2 linked regions of the Methylorubrum extorquens genome follow. The protein of the gene in region 1 interacts with the protein of each later gene in a pairwise test. Links are inferred from orthologs where the notes say so. Each region holds a gene or a part of one and is shown on either strand. Other genes may lie near its edges. The genes, in order: J2W78_RS00080 and ssb.

Evidence for each region.
Region 2: the proteins of J2W78_RS00080 (region 1) and ssb interact in binary tests that used the Escherichia coli proteins (3 or more experiments, as listed by UniProt). The link is inferred for Methylorubrum extorquens from one-to-one orthologs.

What each region holds. Positions count from the first base shown.
Region 1 is NZ_JALJXF010000001.1:11,784-17,496, forward strand. The notes cover bases 1,111-4,063. They hold J2W78_RS00080 (primosomal protein N'), read right to left. Parts: upstream 3,700-4,063; coding sequence 1,522-3,699; downstream 1,111-1,521. Other genes in these bases: J2W78_RS00075 (STAS/SEC14 domain-containing protein), read right to left, coding at 1,111-1,437; J2W78_RS00085 (MFS transporter), read right to left, coding at 3,783-4,063. In the rest of the region: J2W78_RS00065 (hypothetical protein), read left to right, coding at 1-186; J2W78_RS00070 (hypothetical protein), read left to right, coding at 606-986; more of J2W78_RS00075, read right to left, coding at 1,075-1,110; more of J2W78_RS00085, read right to left, coding at 4,064-4,952.
Region 2 is NZ_JALJXF010000001.1:3,812,562-3,822,822, reverse strand. What follows is about bases 7,473-10,261. They hold ssb (single-stranded DNA-binding protein), read right to left. Parts: upstream 9,262-10,261; coding sequence 8,683-9,261; downstream 7,473-8,682. Other genes in these bases: J2W78_RS17810 (NADP-dependent oxidoreductase), read right to left, coding at 9,468-10,261; J2W78_RS17820 (helix-turn-helix domain-containing protein), read right to left, coding at 7,599-8,204; J2W78_RS17825 (hypothetical protein), read right to left, coding at 7,473-7,525. Also shown: J2W78_RS17845 (diflavin oxidoreductase), read left to right, coding at 1-1,547; J2W78_RS17840 (NADPH-dependent assimilatory sulfite reductase hemoprotein subunit), read left to right, coding at 1,758-3,596; J2W78_RS17835 (TonB-dependent siderophore receptor), read right to left, coding at 3,720-5,900; panC (pantoate--beta-alanine ligase), read right to left, coding at 6,211-7,065; more of J2W78_RS17825, read right to left, coding at 7,142-7,472. UniProt on the Escherichia coli protein: Plays an important role in DNA replication, recombination and repair. Binds to ssDNA and to an array of partner proteins to recruit them to their sites of action during DNA metabolism. Acts as a sliding platform that migrates on DNA via reptation.

The sequences.
Region 1 (5,713 bases):
GTCGGCGAGGCCGACGAAGCAATCTGGGCCTATCTCGCCGCGTTCGGCGGCCTCGATGCGCAAGTGCGAGCCCTCGACCGGCTCGCGCAGGGCGTGGCCGGTCTCGACGCCACGTCCGCCTTCATGTCGAGCCTGCGCGACGCCCTCGATCGTCACCGGGCGCGCCTCGCCGAACCATCCGCCTGACGGCTCTCCTCAGAACCGCTTTCGCCAAACGCGGAGCTGGCCACTCGCACCTGCTTTCAATCGGGCTTGCCGCCTCTCCTGGTGGAGCAGTGCACCCTGCGCCGATCAAGGGATGGGGCGACCCCGTCGAGTGCATACGCTTGGCTATCTCGTATCTTCAAAATGCGATTCCACAGTCTTTAAGGCTGCGCTTGCAACACTGTGGTGCATAAAAGGCGCGAATGGCGACGCTTATGTTTCGAAGACGCATCAATCCCTCGGCGAACAGCCGTGGTTTGTTATCAGGAGCAATCATTCGTTGGCGTCATATTATCGCCTCTTGTTTCCGTAGAGTGCCGGTATCTCACAGATCGACGGTACGGAGAGCGCAGGCGACGGCGCACCGTACGCCTCACTCGCGTCGCTGAGTTGGATGCTGCATGCTCAAGTTCGCCCTCACCGCTGCTCTGGCCGCCGCGCTCGCCTCGCCGGCGATGGCGGGGGATTTCGATGGGACGTGGTCGGTTCAACTCGTGACCGAAAGCGGCATGTGTGATGCCCAATACAGCTACACCCTGGCCGTACGGGATGGACAGGTCCGCCCGGTCACCGCGGTGGCCTCCGGCGGCACCACGGTGAGCGGCCGTGTCGGAGCGGATGGGGATGTCGGCCTGAACGTCGCGGCTTCGGCCGCGAACGGGACCGCCTCGGGCCGGCTCCAGGCCCGCTCGGGCTCCGGCACGTGGCGCGTTTCCGGCGGCCTGTGCACCGGCCGTTGGGTGGCCAAGCGCCACACGCTCCGGACCGCGCTCGCCGAGTAATCTGATCGTCTGCCTTTCGAAAAGAGGGGGCGAGCCCGCAAGGCTCGCCCCCTCTTTATGCGTTCGTGCGGGAGCGGTCCCTGCGCCGTCAGGCGGCCGCTTCGAGCCAGGCCCGCGCCTCGCCGATGCGGGCACGCTCGAACACCTTGATCTGCACCGGCGAGACGAAGCCGAAGGTCTCGGCCACGGCCTTGAGCCAGGTCGCGTCGGTGACGAGGGCGACGTGGCTCACGCCCTTCATCATCGAGATGCCGAAGCGCGGATCCTTGAAGAAGGCGGCCGGCTCCATACCCTCGAAGCTGCGGATGTCCTCCAGGAGCTTGATGCGGCCGCCCTTGTCGAGGTCGGCCTTCATCGCGGTCATGACCGTGTTCATCTCCTCATCGGAGATCTTCCCGTCGACGACGATCTCGGCGATGGCGGAATCGGGCTTCTTCTCATAGGTCAGCAAGGTGCGGCGCTCCTCGAATGAGCCGAGGACGAGCGCGTTCGCAGGAGATTGCGAGCGACCTCGGCCGACGGCGGACGGACGCGATTATAAGAAGCTCTGCGGGTCCACGTCGATTGCGACCTTGAGGTTACCCCGCGGCTTCGGTCCGCGCGCCAGCCAATCCCGCAGATAGCTCTGCACGTCGATGCCGCGCTCGGTCTTCACCAGCAGCCGGAATCGCCAGCGCCCGCGGATCAGGGCAAGCGGCGCCTCCGCCGGCCCGAGCACGGAGACGCCGGGCGGCGGTTCGGCGACGCGCGCCAGCGCCTGCCCGTGCGCCTCAGCCTTCTCCCGCTCTTCCCCGGAGACGATCAGCGCCGCGAGCCGTCCGAACGGCGGCAGCCCGGCTGCCTCGCGGGCATAGATCTCTTCCTCGTAGAAGCGGTCGGCATCGCCTGAGAGCAGTGCGGCGATGACCGGATGCTCGGGCTGGTAGGTTTGCACCAAGGCCCGTCCCGGCCGCTCGCCGCGCCCCGCACGTCCCGTCACCTGCTGCAGGAGCTGGAAGGTGCGCTCGGCCGCGCGGGGATCGCCGGAGGTCAGGCCGATATCGGCGTCGAGGACGCCGACGAGGGTCAGGTGCGGGAAGTTGTGGCCCTTGGCCACGAGCTGCGTGCCGACGACGATGTCGCAATCGCCCGCCGCCACCGTCTCGAGCTCCTGCCGCAGCCGCTCGGCGCCGCCGGGAAAGTCGCTCGACAGCACGACGATGCGCTGATCGGGAAAAAGCTCGGTCACCTCCTCGGCGATCCGCTCGACGCCGGGCCCGCAGGGCGTGAGATGATCGAAGGCGCCGCACTCGGTGCAGGCCTCGGGCTTTCGCTCGGCGTATCCGCACTGGTGGCAGACCAGCGCGCGGCGGAAGCGGTGCTCCACGAGCCAGGTTGAACAGTTGCGGCACTGGTAGCGGTGGCCACAGGCCCGGCACAGGGTGAGCGGCGCGTAGCCCCGGCGGTTGAGGAACAGCAGCGCCTGATCGCCCGCGGCCAGCGTCGCCTTCACCGCGTTCACCATCGGCGGTGACAGGAAGCGCCCGCGCTCCGGCTTGTCGAGGCGCATGTCGATGGCTGCGATGTCGGGCATGGGCCGGCCTCCGAAACGGCCGGGGAGCGCGATGTGGCGGTAGCGCCCGCTCTGCGCGTTGACCCGCGACTCGATCGACGGCGTGGCCGAGGCAAGCACCACCGGGCAGCCCTCGATCTTGCCGCGCACCACCGCCATGTCGCGGGCGTGGTAGTGGACGCCGTCCTCCTGCTTGTAGGCGGTCTCGTGCTCCTCATCGACGACGATCAGGCCGAGATTCCGAAACGGCAGGAACAGGGCCGAGCGCGCGCCGACCACCACCGAAACCTCGCCGGTGGCCACGCCCGCCCGCAGCCGCTCGCGGCGCTTACCGCCGATGCCGGAATGCCAAGTCGCCGGCCGCACCCCGAAGCGCCCGGCGAAGCGGTCGAGAAACTGCGCCGTCAGCGCGATCTCCGGCATCAGCACCAGGGCTTGCCGCCCCTGCCGCACGCACTCGGCCACCGCCTCGAAATAGACCTCGGTCTTGCCCGAGCCGGTAACACCTTCGAGGAGGATCGTCTCACCGGTCGCGGCATCGGCGGGGGAAGGGGCGTTCGCGATGAGGGCGTGCGCCGCTTCCGCCTGCGCGTCGGACAGCGGCACCCGCGGATGGTCCGGGTCCGGCGGCAGCGCCACGGGTTCGGGCATCAGCGCCACGGTCTCCAACGCGCCGTCATCGATCAGTCCATCGACCACGCTGAGCGACACGCCGGCCTCCTTGGCGAGCGCGCTCTTGCCCCGCACCGCGTTGTCGGCGGCCACCGCCATCACCTTGCCGCGCGCGACCGTCTGCCGGCTCGGCGGCCGGCCGGCGGCACGCACGCCGACCCGCGGCGCCTCGTTGCGGGCGGCCTCGTCGGGCAGGCGCAGGGCCATGGCGAGCGCCGAGCCCTTCGGCGCCAGGGTGTAGCGCGCCAGCCAATCGACCAGCTTGCGCAGGGACTCCGAGAGCGGCGGCGCCTCGACCTTGCCCGTCACCGGCCGCAGATTTCCCCCCGAGGCTCGCTCGTCGAGGCCCCAGACCACGCCGATCGTTTCGCGCGGACCCAACGGCACCTGCACGATGTCGCCCTCGGCGAGGGTCAATCCGGCCGGCACCGCGTAGCTGTAGGCGGTGTCGAGCGCGAGCGGGATCAGGATGTCGGCGACGGCAGGCATGGGATCACGAGAAGAGAATCACGAGAGCGGTCAATTTTGTTCTATATATGTTCTGGAAAACGAAGGCGAATGCGGCCCGGCCCTTATCGGATGTCCGAGAGCCTCCGCGCAACGGGAACAGCCGACAGGCTCACGGCGGCCATCACCCAGAACCCTTTCCCGCCGACATGATCGTAGAGGACGCCCGAGAGCAGCAGCATCAGCGCGGAGGCGAGCCCGAGACCGAAGGTGCCGTAGACCGTCAGCGCCGTCGCCCGGCGCTGCTCCGGCACGATCTCCACGATCAGCCGCAGGCAGGCGAGATGCAGGAGCGCGAAGGTCAGCCCGTGCAGCGCTTGGATCAGGACGAGGCCGGGCAGCCAAGAGGTCTGCGCCTGCACCGCCCAGCGCAACGCTCCGGCAAGGGCCGCGAGCGCCAGCGCCCGATCCGGACCGATCCGCGCCAGCAGCCGCGGCCCGAGCCAGAGGAACACCGTCACCTCGGCCAGGACCGCTTCCGCCCAGAGCAGGCCCGCCACCCGCGGCCCGATTCCCGCCGCCTGCCAGACGATGACCGCGAAGGCGTCGTGCATCGCATGCGCGCCGATCACCAGGGCGGCGGCGAGGACGAGCCGGCGGAAGCGGGCATTCGCGGCAAGCGCCACGAATTTGCCGCCCGCGTCCTCGGCCGCCATCACGGGCGCGGCGGTCCGCGCGAGGCGCAATGCCAGCGCGGCCCCGGCGGCGAAAAGGACGCCGCAGGCGAGAGGGCCGGCGCCGTAGCCGAAGATCCCGATGCTGTAACCGGCAAGGACGGTGATCGCGATGAAGGCAGCCGAGCCGGCGCCGCGGATGCGGCCGTAAGCGGCCCCGTCGCGGTTGCCGGCAAGCGCCACCGTATCGGCCAGCGGCGCGAGCGGCGCGGTCGCTGCGGCCTGGGCGAGGGCGATGGTGAACAGCAGGAGGAAGCCGTGGCCGCCGAGGAAAGCGAGGGTCAGCACCGCAGAGAGGGCAAGTCCTCCGGCCAGGAAGGCCGGCACGGCGCCGTGCCGGTCGGCGAGCCGGCCGATCAGCGGTCCGGCGGCAAGCCGCACCAGCATCGCGGCGGAGAGCAACGGTCCGATTTCGCCCGGTCCCAATCCCCGCGCTTCGAGGAACGCGGGCAGGAACGGTGAGAGCGCACCATAGGCGCCGTAGAGCGTGGCAAAGAGCAGGAGGAGGCGGCCCGAACCGGTCCGTCCATCGCACGCCATGCCTTCCTCGGTCGCCGACACCCCGCACGCCTCGCGATCAATCCCTGCTGCGACGATGCCAGGGAATGCCTGCTGATCGAAGTGCGGCAAGCTGCACTCTGCCAGTATCGACGGCCAATCCGCCGTTGACGCGCAAGCGCGAACCCGCAGCATCATTCGGAGAGATGGTTGAGTTCTTCATCGATGCGTCGGAAAAACGGGACGATGACCGCTCTCCTTTGCAACGCATTCGCCGACGCGACGCCTGCGCTGGCGTAGGCCATGATCGAAACGAGCGCCGACGGGACCGAGGGCGTCCTCCTTCTGCACGGCATCGCCCGCCGCGCCGCCTCCCTACGCCCGCTGGAGCGCCGGCTGACACGCACCGGCTATCTCACTCTCAACCCCGATTATCCGGCGCGCCGGCTCGGGCTCGCCGACATGGCCGAAGGAATCGCGCCCACGGTCGCGGCCTTCGGTGCGGACGTGACGCGCCTTCACATCGTCACCCATTCCATGGGCGGTCTCGTCGCTCGCGTGCTACTATCCCGGCACCGGCCGGACAATCTCGGACGCGTGGTGATGCTGGGCCCGCCCAACGGCGGCAGCGAGATCGCCGATGCGCTGCACCGCCTCGCGGCCTACCGCCGCTTCTTCGGTCCGGCCGGTGCCGAGCTCGGCACGGAGCGCGGGGCAGTGCAGGCAAGCCTCTCCGGCCCGGTCGATTACCCGCTCGGCATCATCGCCGGCAGCCGCAGCCTCTATCCGCTGGCCTCACTGCTGCTGCCGGGGCCGAATGACGG
Region 2 (10,261 bases), 3.8 Mb from region 1 along the record:
ATTCCGAAAAGCTCGCGAGCGACGTGAGCAAGCTGGCGCGCAAGCAGGGCTTCAAGCCGAAGATCGTGGATTTCGCCGATCTCGATCTGGCCACCCTGCCCAAGGCCGGCAAGCTCATCGCCATCGCCGCAACCTGGGGCGAGGGCGAGCCGCCGGCCCGCGCGGTGCGAGCCTATGGCGAGTTGATGGGCGACGCGGCCCCCCGCCTGGAAGGCGTGCAGTTCGGCGTGCTGGCGCTCGGCGACACGAGCTACGCGGAGTTCTGTGCGATCGGGAAGGCGCTCGACACGCGCTTCGAGGCGCTTGGCGCCAAGCGCGCCTACGACCGCGCGGACCTCGACCTCGACTTCGAGAAGCCGGCCGCCGAGTGGATCAAGGGGACGCTGAAGGCGCTCGCGCCGGCCGAGAGTGCGGCCGACAACGTTGTGGCGGTCGATTTCCGCGCCGGAGCCGAGGACGAGGATGGCGAGGTCAGCCGCGAGCCGGCGGTGGTCGAGGTGATCGACCATGTGAACCTCAACTCCTCGCGCTCCGATAAGGAGACGATCCACCTCGCCCTCGAATTCGAGGATGGGGCGCCGGCCTACGAGCCCGGCGATTCGCTGGAGATCTTCCCGGAGAACGACCCGCAGCTCGTGGACGAGATTTTGCGCGCCACAGGACTCTCCGGTGACGAGGCCTTGCGCAAGGCGCTGCTGGCCGAGCGTGACATCACCACGCTCTCGCCCACCACGGTCGAGCGCTTCGCCAAGGCCACGGGCCATGCCGATGCGCAGAAATTCGTCGAGAGTGGCGAAGTGAAGGCCTGGATCGAGGGGCGGCACCTGATCGACCTGATCGAGCGCTTCCCCGCTGAACTGACGGCCGAGCATCTCAACACCGTGACCCGGCCGCTGCCGCCGCGAGCCTATTCCATCGCCTCCTCGCGTCGGGAAGTCGGCGACGAGGTGCATCTCACCATCGCCGCCGTGCGCTACGAGACCCACGGCCGCGCCCGCTCCGGCGTCGCCTCGGTGCATGTGGCCGACCGCATCAAGAACGGCGCCAAGCTGCGGGTTCGGGTGAAGCCCAACAAGCATTTCCGCCTGCCCTCCGACCCGTCGACCGACATCATCATGGTCGGCCCCGGCACCGGCGTCGCCCCGTTCCGCGCCTTCGTGCAGGAGCGCCGCGCCACGGAAGCCCCCGGCCGCTCCTGGCTGTTTTTCGGCGACCGCCACTTCACCCACGACTTCCTGTACCAGCTCGAATGGCAGGACGCGCTGGAGGACGGCTCGCTGGCCAAGATCGACGTCGCCTTCTCCCGCGATCAGCCGGAGAAGATCTACGTGCAGGATCGGATCGACGCACATGCCGCCGAGGTGGTGGAATGGCTCGACGGCGGCGCCCATTTCTACGTCTGTGGTGACGCCAAGAACATGGCCAAGGACGTGCGCGCCGCCGTGGTGCGCGCCTTCGAGAGCGTGAAGGGCCTCAGCAGCGCCGATGCCGAGGCGCATGTGGCTTCGCTGGAGCGCGCCCGGCGCTACCAGCAGGACGTTTACTGAGACACGACGTTGACTGAGGAAGGACGGCGTTCCTTCCCGATCTGGACTTCATCCTGAGACGCTCGCGCCAGCGCGCTTCGCTGGAAGGCTCCAGGGATCGCCGCGAGAACGGGAGCCCTCCTTCGAGGTCTCCGCTTCGCTCCGTCACCTCAGGACGAGGTGGTGAGCGGGGATGAGCGGCCGAACTCGATCATTGCAGAGATCACCGCCATGGACGACCACAAGCCGATCGAAACCCCTGACGGCCCCGCCGTGGACACGCCCGGCATCGGCGCGCGCCGCTACGAGACGCCGCCGACCGAGCTTCCGATCACGGAGGCCGAGGCCGCACGCGCCGCCGGGCTCGCCCATAACGAGCACCTGAAGATCGCCAGCGGCTATCTCCGCGGCGGGCTCGCCGACGGGCTGCTCAAGCACGCCACCGGCGCGATCTCCGAGGATGACGGCCAGCTCGTCAAGTTCCACGGCATGTACATGCAGGACGACCGGGACATCCGGGCGGAGCGCACCAAGAAAAAGCTCGAAAAAGCCTTCAGCTTCATGATCCGCCTGCGCATCGCGGGCGGCGTCATCACGCCGAAGCAGTGGCTGATCCTCGACAACATCGCCACGACCTATGCCGGCAGCGCCCTGCGGGCGACCACCCGGCAGACGTTCCAGTATCACGGCGTCATCAAGTCGAACCTCAAGCGCACCATGGCGGCGATCGACTCGGCGCTGCTCGACACCATCGCCGCCTGCGGCGACGTCAACCGCAACGTCATGGCCGCGACCAACCCGGCCCAGGCCGGTGCCCACAAGGTCGCGCTCCAGCTCGCCAAGGACATCTCCGACACCCTGCTGCCGAAGACCGGCGCGTGGCGCGAGATCTGGCTAGACGGCGAGCGCGTGGTCGGCGGCGAGGACGCGGCGGAGGTCGAGCCGGTCTACGGCAAGACCTACCTGCCGCGGAAGTTCAAGACCGTGGTCGCGGTGCCGCCCTCCAACGAGGTCGACATCTTCGCCCATGACCTCGGCTTCATCGCCATCCTCGACAAGAAGAACCAGGTCACGGGCTGGAACGTCACCGTCGGCGGCGGCATGGGCATGACCCATGGCGAGACCGACACGTTTCCGCGCACCGCCGACGTGCTGGGCTTCGTGAAGCCCGAGGACGCCCTGAAGGCGGCGGAAGCCGTGATGACGGTCCAGCGTGACTGGGGCAACCGCAAGAACCGCAAGAACGCCCGCCTCAAGTACACGATCGAGCGCTTCGGCCTCGACGCGTTCCGCGAAGAGGTCGGAAAGCGCATCGGCAAGCCGCTCGGCGAGCCGAAGCCCTTCACCTTCGACGGCAACGGCGACCGCTACGGCTGGGTCGAGGGCGACGACGGGCGCCACCACCTCACGCTCTACGTGCCGTCGGGCCGGATCAAGGACATCGACGGCGGGCCGCAATTCCTCTCGGGCCTGCGCCGCATCGCCGAGGTGCACGAGGGCGATTTCCGCCTCACCGGCAACCAGAACGTCATCATCGCCAACGTGCCGGCCGGCAAGCGCGCGGAGATCGACGCGCTCGTCGACGAGTACGGCCTGACCCGGGGAGCGGGAGCCCTGCGCCGCAACTCCATGGCCTGCGTCGCCTTGCCGACCTGCGGTCTGGCGCTGGCCGAGAGCGAACGCTACCTGCCCGACCTCCTGTCGGAGCTGGAGGAAAGCCTCGCCCGGCACGGGTTGCAGGACGAGCCGATCACCATCCGCTCGACCGGCTGCCCCAATGGCTGCGCCCGACCCTTCATCTCGGAGATCGGCCTCGTCGGCCGCGGCCCCGAGCGCTACCACCTCTATCTCGGCGCCGCCTTCGACGGCTCCCGGCTGAGCAAGCTCTACCGCGAGGACGTCACCGCCTCCGAGATCAAGGGCACCCTGGATCCGCTGTTCGCCGCCTATGCCAAGGATCGGCAGCCCGGCGAGCACTTTGGGGATTTCGTGATCCGCGCCGGCTTCGTCGCGAAGACCAGCAACGGTCCGGACTTCCACGAGCGAACGGGGCCGCTGCGGGCCGCCTGACCGGCCACGCGCGCCTCTCGTCTCCGCAATGCCGGTTTTTGATAAGCCGGCAGCCACGGTTCGGGACGATGTTCGACGATCGGGGACGGTCCGGTGCTCCCGCGCCGTCCCCGAGGCGCAGCCTCACCACGAGACCCGGGCCGTCATCAGCGCCTGGAAGGGTTCGCCGACCGCCACCAGCACGTTGCTGGCCCCCGAGGACGGGTAATAGGTCTCGTCGAGGAAGTTCTTGAGATTGAGCTGGAGCGCGGCCGGGAAGCCGTTCACGTGGGTCCGGTAGCTCAGGAAGGCATCGCACACGACGTAGTCGGGCAGGGTGAAAGTGTTGGCCGCATCGCCCGGTCGCTCGCCGACGTAGCGCGAGCCCAGCCCCACTTCGAGGAAGCCGTCGCCGAGTTGCAGCGAGCCTACGGTCGTGGCCGGGGCGACGAGCCCGACCTGATGCGTGACGAACAGCGTTGCGGTCGTCCGCGGCGTGTTGAGCAACTGGTTTCCGGCCAGCAACGGATCCTCGGTGACGATGGCATCGGTGAACCCGTAGCTCCCGATCACCGACCAATCCGGCAGGATCTGCCCGGCCACGTCGAGTTCGAAGCCGCGCGAGCGCGCCTTTCCGGCGGTCGCCGCCGTGCGGATGCCGTTCACGACCTGCGTGACGAGCACGTTGGTCTTTTCGGTGTCGAACACTGCGCCGGTCACGAGCAGGCCGGCCCCCAGCTCCGCCTTGACGCCGACTTCCCAGGCGTCGCCCTCTTCGGGCAGCAGCGCTCCGGTGCGGTCGAGGTCGGTCACGTTGGGACGGAAGGACTGGGTGTAGCTGCCATAGACCGAGAGGTGAGGGGCGATCCGGTAGACGAGACCCGCCCGCGGCAGCGGCTTGATCCCGTCGATATCCGTCGAGACGATCGCCGGGACTCCCGCAAAGGCGAGCTGATCGTAGAACTGCGCGCTCGCCCCGGCCACGAAGATGAGCTGGTCGGTCAGATGGATCGAGTCCTGAAGGTAGAGGCTGGTGTTGATGAGCCGGTCGCGGTTGTTGCTCGCCGGCAGCGACAGGCGGTTCGAGGCGGCGATCCGGCCGTAGACCGGATCGAAGACATTGAAGTCGCCCTGGTTGGCGCCGCGATAGCTCTCCCGGCGATAATAATCGACGCGCTCGTGCATCGCCCCGACCAGCAGGTCGTGGTGCAGGCCCAGCGCCTCGAACCGGCCGACGAGGTCTACCCGGGCGACCTGGGAGTTGAAGTCGGCGCCGCGGGTCGCGTCGGCCCGGCGGGTGAGGAAGCCGGTGGCCGCGTTGTAGGAGACCGGACGGATCTGGTTGTCGTCGTAGGTGAGGTTGCTGGCGGTGAAGCCGACCTGCATCTTCCAGGCGTCGTTGAAACGGTGCTCGACATCGAGGCTGCCGAGATGGCTCATCGCCTCGACCCGGCTCAGGGCCTCGTCGAAGCGCCGCTCCCGCGGGACCCGCAGGGGACGGCCGGTGCGGGGATCGAAGGTCGTGCCCCGGTCGAACGGGATGTTGTAGTGGGCGAACTCGTAGCCGACCGTGACGGTGGTATCGTCGCCCCGCCATGTCAGCGAGGGCGCCGCGACCTGTCGCTGGATCGTGCCGAAGTTGCGCCAGTAATCGTAGTCCTGCACGTCGCCCACGATCCGGTAGGCGAGGTTGGTCCCCTCGATGGGGCCGGTCAGATCCGGCTGGATGATCGCGCCGCCGAAGCTCGTCGCCGTGACGTCGAGGCTGTTCTGCCGGGTGAAGAGCGGCCGCTTCGACACCAGGTTGATCAGGCCGCCGGGCTCCGAGATGCCGTAGAGCAGCGAGGCCGGCCCCTTGAGCACTTCGACCCGCTCGATGCTGTGGCTGAAGTTCTGCTGAAGGACCGTGCGGCGCCCGTCGCGCAGGATCGAGCTGTCGCGGGTAGTGCCGAAGCCGCGGCGGACCACACCCTCCTGCGTGCCGCCGAGGCTGTTGGTCTGGGCAATGCCGCTGACGTTGCGAAGGGCCTCGTCCAGGCTCAGCACCCGCTGGTCCCGCAGGACGGCCTGGGAGACGACGGCGATGTTGGCCGGCGTGTCGAGCAGCGGCGTCTCGGTGCCGGTCCCGAAGCTGCTGCGCCGCGGCTGGTAGCCGATCGCGGCGGTGCCGTCGCCGGTCACGGTGAGTTCGTCGAGTGTGACGCCGGCTCCCTGCTCCTGAGCCTGGGCGGTGCGGTCTGAGGCCAGGAAACTCGTGGTCGACAGCAGCAACAACAGCGTGGCTGCCGTGCAGCGATGCTGCACGATCACGCAGGAAATCCGCATCGGCCCGGTCTCTTCCTTGGTTGAGTCCGGACTGTCATTTGATGGTTTGACGTCTAAATCAAATAATATCTTTTATAACTTTTCCAAGTCGACGATTTAACGCTGTAGTTCATGAAGTATTTTTCAAAAATGTATTGAATTGCATGGATGTAAGAGCAGTCAAGTTCCGCATTTGCTGAATGTCACCGTTTCGTGGTGTAAATCGTCCCGAAGAGGCGCTGCGCCAGAGTCGGACAGGCGGTCGCCGAAACCCGGATCCGCCATTCCGAAGCAATCAAGCGGACAGGGTGTCGTCCACAGCCAGCAGGCGTCAGGCCGGCACTGCCACGTTGTCGATGAGCCGCGTCTTGCCGAGATAGGCCGCCACCAGTACCCGCGCCTCGTGCACGGCCCGCGCGACGGGCCGGAGCGTCTGCGCATCGCGCACCTCGAGATACTGCACCGGACCGAACCCCGCCGCCTCCAGAGCCGCGATGCCCTCGGTGACGAGCGGAGCCGCCTCGGCGCCGCGGGCCAGACGCTCGGCGATGTCGGCGAGCACCGCGTGCAGGCGTGGCGCGATGTGCCGCTCACGCGGGTCGAGGTAGCGGTTGCGCGAGGAGAGCGCGAGGCCGTCCGCCTCGCGCAAGGTCGGAACGCCCTCGATGGTGACCGCCATGTCGAGGTCGCGGGTGACCGAGCGGATCACCTGCAATTGCTGGAAATCCTTCTCGCCGAACAGGGCGATGTCGGGCCGCACCTGATGGATGAGCTTGGTGACGACGGTGGCGACGCCGGAGAAATGGCCGGGCCGGAAAGTGCCGCACAGGCCCTCCGCCGCGGGGCCGGGCTCGATGCGCGTCGAGAAACCGGCCGGGTACATGATCTCGACGGAGGGGAGCCAAGCGGCGTCTGCGCCGGCCTGAGAGAGCAGCGCGAGGTCGGCCTCGGTGTCGCGCGGGTAGCGCGAAAAATCCTCGTTCGGGCCGAACTGGGTCGGGTTCACGAAGATGCTGACGATGGCCCGCCGGCCGATCGCCTTGGCGTGCGCGACGAGGGCGAGGTGGCCCGTATGAAGCGCGCCCATGGTCGGCACCAGCACGATGCGGTCGCCGCCAGACCGCCATGCATCGACCTGCGCACGCAGAGCCTCAAGGGTGTCGAAGCGAACGGTCGTGTCGGACATGGGACGGCTCGGTGCAGGGAAACGCGCGGCACAGGTAAGCGCCGCCGCCGCCGGATTCCAGCGGGGCGGCCCCCCTTCACGGGCAATAGCGCAGGGGCCGGTCGAACGGGTCGTCGTAGCCGGGCCCGGGACGGAAGCCGTAATAGCTCGGCTTGCCCAACCCGTATTCCGAGCCGACATAACTCGGATCGTACGGCGCGTTGGTCGGCACCGGGACGATGCGGGGGGCGCAGCCGACGAGACGACGGGGCAGGGGGCGGGGCGGCCGGTCGCCCTCAGAATCCCCGTCGCCCCGAGGGAAGAAGCGCGGGGCCGAGGGCGCCCCAGCGGGCGTGCCGGGCTCGAACACCGGCAGGTCGGCCGCGAATGCGTGGCTGCCGAGGAGGGCGGCGAAGGGACCGGAGAAGAGACCGCAAAGGACGAGGAGAGCGCAGAGCACCCGCTGCCGACCGGCCGTCATCGCCATCACTCTCCCGCTCCGTCGCACGATGCCTTGCAGCTTATGGTGAACGGATCGTTATCGCGCGGCGCCTTCACGCCCGCGGATAGACGATGACGGAGAGATAGGTCATCGGCGTCTCGATGAGCTTGGCCGGGCCGTGCAGGCCGTTCGAATCGAACATCAGCGCATCGCCGGGCGCCAAGTGATAGTCCTGGCCCGAGTGGTGATAGATCACCTCGCCGGTCAGCATGTAGATGAATTCCGTCCCGACATGGCGGAAACTCGTATAGGCCTCGGCTTCGTCCTGCAGGGTGATGAGATAGGGCTCCACCACCACGTCGCCGCGGATTCCGGCGCCCAGAAGCTCGTAGAGATGCCCGACCTTGGTGCCGCGCCGCTCGATCGGCACGCCCTGGCCGCGCTTCACGTAGCTGCAGTCACGGGTCTCCTCGAAGGCGGCGAAGAGGGCGGTGATCGGCACGTTGAGGGCCGAGGCGATCGCGTTGATCGAAGCGAGCGAGGGCGAGATTGCCCCGTTCTCGATCTTGGAGATCATGCCCGGCGAGATGCCGGCCGCACTGCCGAGGTCGGCCACCGACAGGTCGCGCTCCCGTCGCAGCAGGCGGACTTGGTGGCCGAGCGCCTTTTCCAGGGGACGCTCCTCCGCGACGGGCGCGTTCGACGCAGTGTTCAGCATGGATCCCTGGCTGCTCCTTTCGCCGTTGCGGCGCGAAATGATTATGGCGCAGGATTTCGCCACCGCCACCGGGAGCGGCCGCTGCGGGACGTCATGTGGCCCGCTGCAACTGTCATTTCGCCGATGCTGAACATCGGCACGTGGCTGCGATGAAGCCTCTGTTCCGCCCCGCGTTCGCCCGTGATGCCGACATTCCGGGCAGGCTCGGTGCGACGTAAACGCGTTTCGCGTTCGTGCAGGCTGTCACGGCGATCCGTGCCCGCATTCACGATTCGTCAAAACATCCTGCCACCGGCAGACACTTCACCATCCGATACGACAAAAGGGCCCGCGCTGTTCGCGCCGACCCTTCCCAAGGCCGTTTCTCGATTGAAATCCTGGAGCATCGTCCCGGATATCGGATCCGGGACGATGCTCTCGGCTTTTGTTTTGCATCGTCTTTTCCCGAAAGCCGGCCACTGCCTTCCGGGACGATGTTCTAGAACGGAATGTCGTCGTCGAGGTCGTAGTTCGGCTTGCCGCCGCCGCCGCCGCCGCCGCCGCCGCCGCCCGAGGAGGGCCGGCGGTCGCCGCCGCCGGAGCGGCTCGAGCCGTAATCGTCCCGCCCGCCGCGGTCGCCGCCGCGATCACCACCCCGGTCGCCGCCGCGGCTGATCTGGCCGCCGCCCTCGTCCTCGCCCGCGAAGTCGCCGCCGCCGCCACCGCCCCGGCCGTCGAGAATCGTCATCTCGCCGCGGAAGCGCTGCAGCACCACCTCGGTGGTGTACTTCTCTGCGCCCGATTGGTCGGTCCACTTGCGGGTCTGGAGCTGGCCCTCGATGTAGACCTTCGAGCCCTTGCGCAGATACTGCTCCGCGACCTTGGCGAGGTTGTCGTTGTAGATCACGACCGAGTGCCACTCGGTCTTTTCCTTGCGCTCGCCCGACGCCTTGTCCTTCCAGGACTCCGACGTCGCGATGCGCAGATTCACCACGGGATCGCCCGAGGACAGACGCCGGGTCTCGGGATCGCGCCCGAGATTGCCGACCAGAATCACCTTATTGACGCTGCCCGCCATCTCATCTCTCCATCCGGTCCGATCTCACAGGGCATTGTACGCCACGCCCGCGATGGCCGCGACTCTTGAGGGTGCCGCCCCGTCCGGGCAAGCCATCCGCGACCGTTGTGCCCGCTAACCACCGCGTGTCGTAGCCGCCGCGAATGTTCTATCTCCGTTCTCGTTGCTCGACAAGCCGCATCACGCTCGTCGACGCGCGGTCCCAGTCAGGCGACCTTCACGACGAGCTTGCCGAAATTGGCGCCCCGCAGCATTCCGGCGAAAGCGGCCGGTGCGCTCTCCAGGCCCTCGACCACGTCCTCGCGCGCCTGGACCCGTCCGGCGCGCAGCCAGCCGCCGACGTCGCGCACGAAATCGCCGTGCATCGCGGCAAAATCCCAGACGATGAAGCCGCGCAGCGTCAGCCGCTTGGTGAGGATGGCACGCATCAGCACCGGCGAGCGGTCGGGCCCGGCGGGGAGTTCGCTCAAGTTGTAGCTCGCGACGAGGCCGCAGACCGGCACCCGCGCGAAATCGTTGAGGAGCGGCAGCACCGCGTCGAACACCGCTCCGCCGACATTCTCGAAATACACGTCGATCCCGTCGGGGCAGGCGCGGGCCAGCGCATCGGGGAAATCGGCGGCGCGGTGGTCGACCGCCGCGTCGAAGCCGAGCGTCTCGGTCAGGTAGGCGCATTTCTCCGCGCCCCCTGCGATGCCAACGGCCCGCGCGCCCTTGATGCGGGCGATCTGGCCGACGAGGGAACCGACCGGCCCCGCGGCGGCGGCCACCACCACGGTTTCCTTCGGCTGTGGCCGGCCGATCTCCAGAAGCCCGGTATAGGCGGTCATGCCGGGCATGCCGAGGATGCCGAGGAACTGGCTCGGCGGCCCGTCGGCGGGGTCGATGCGCTGCAGATTCTGGCCGTCCGAGACGGCGAATTCCTGCCAGCCGGAATTGGCCAGCACGAGATCGCCCTCGGTGAATGCCGGATTCTCCGAGGCGACCACCTCGCTCACCG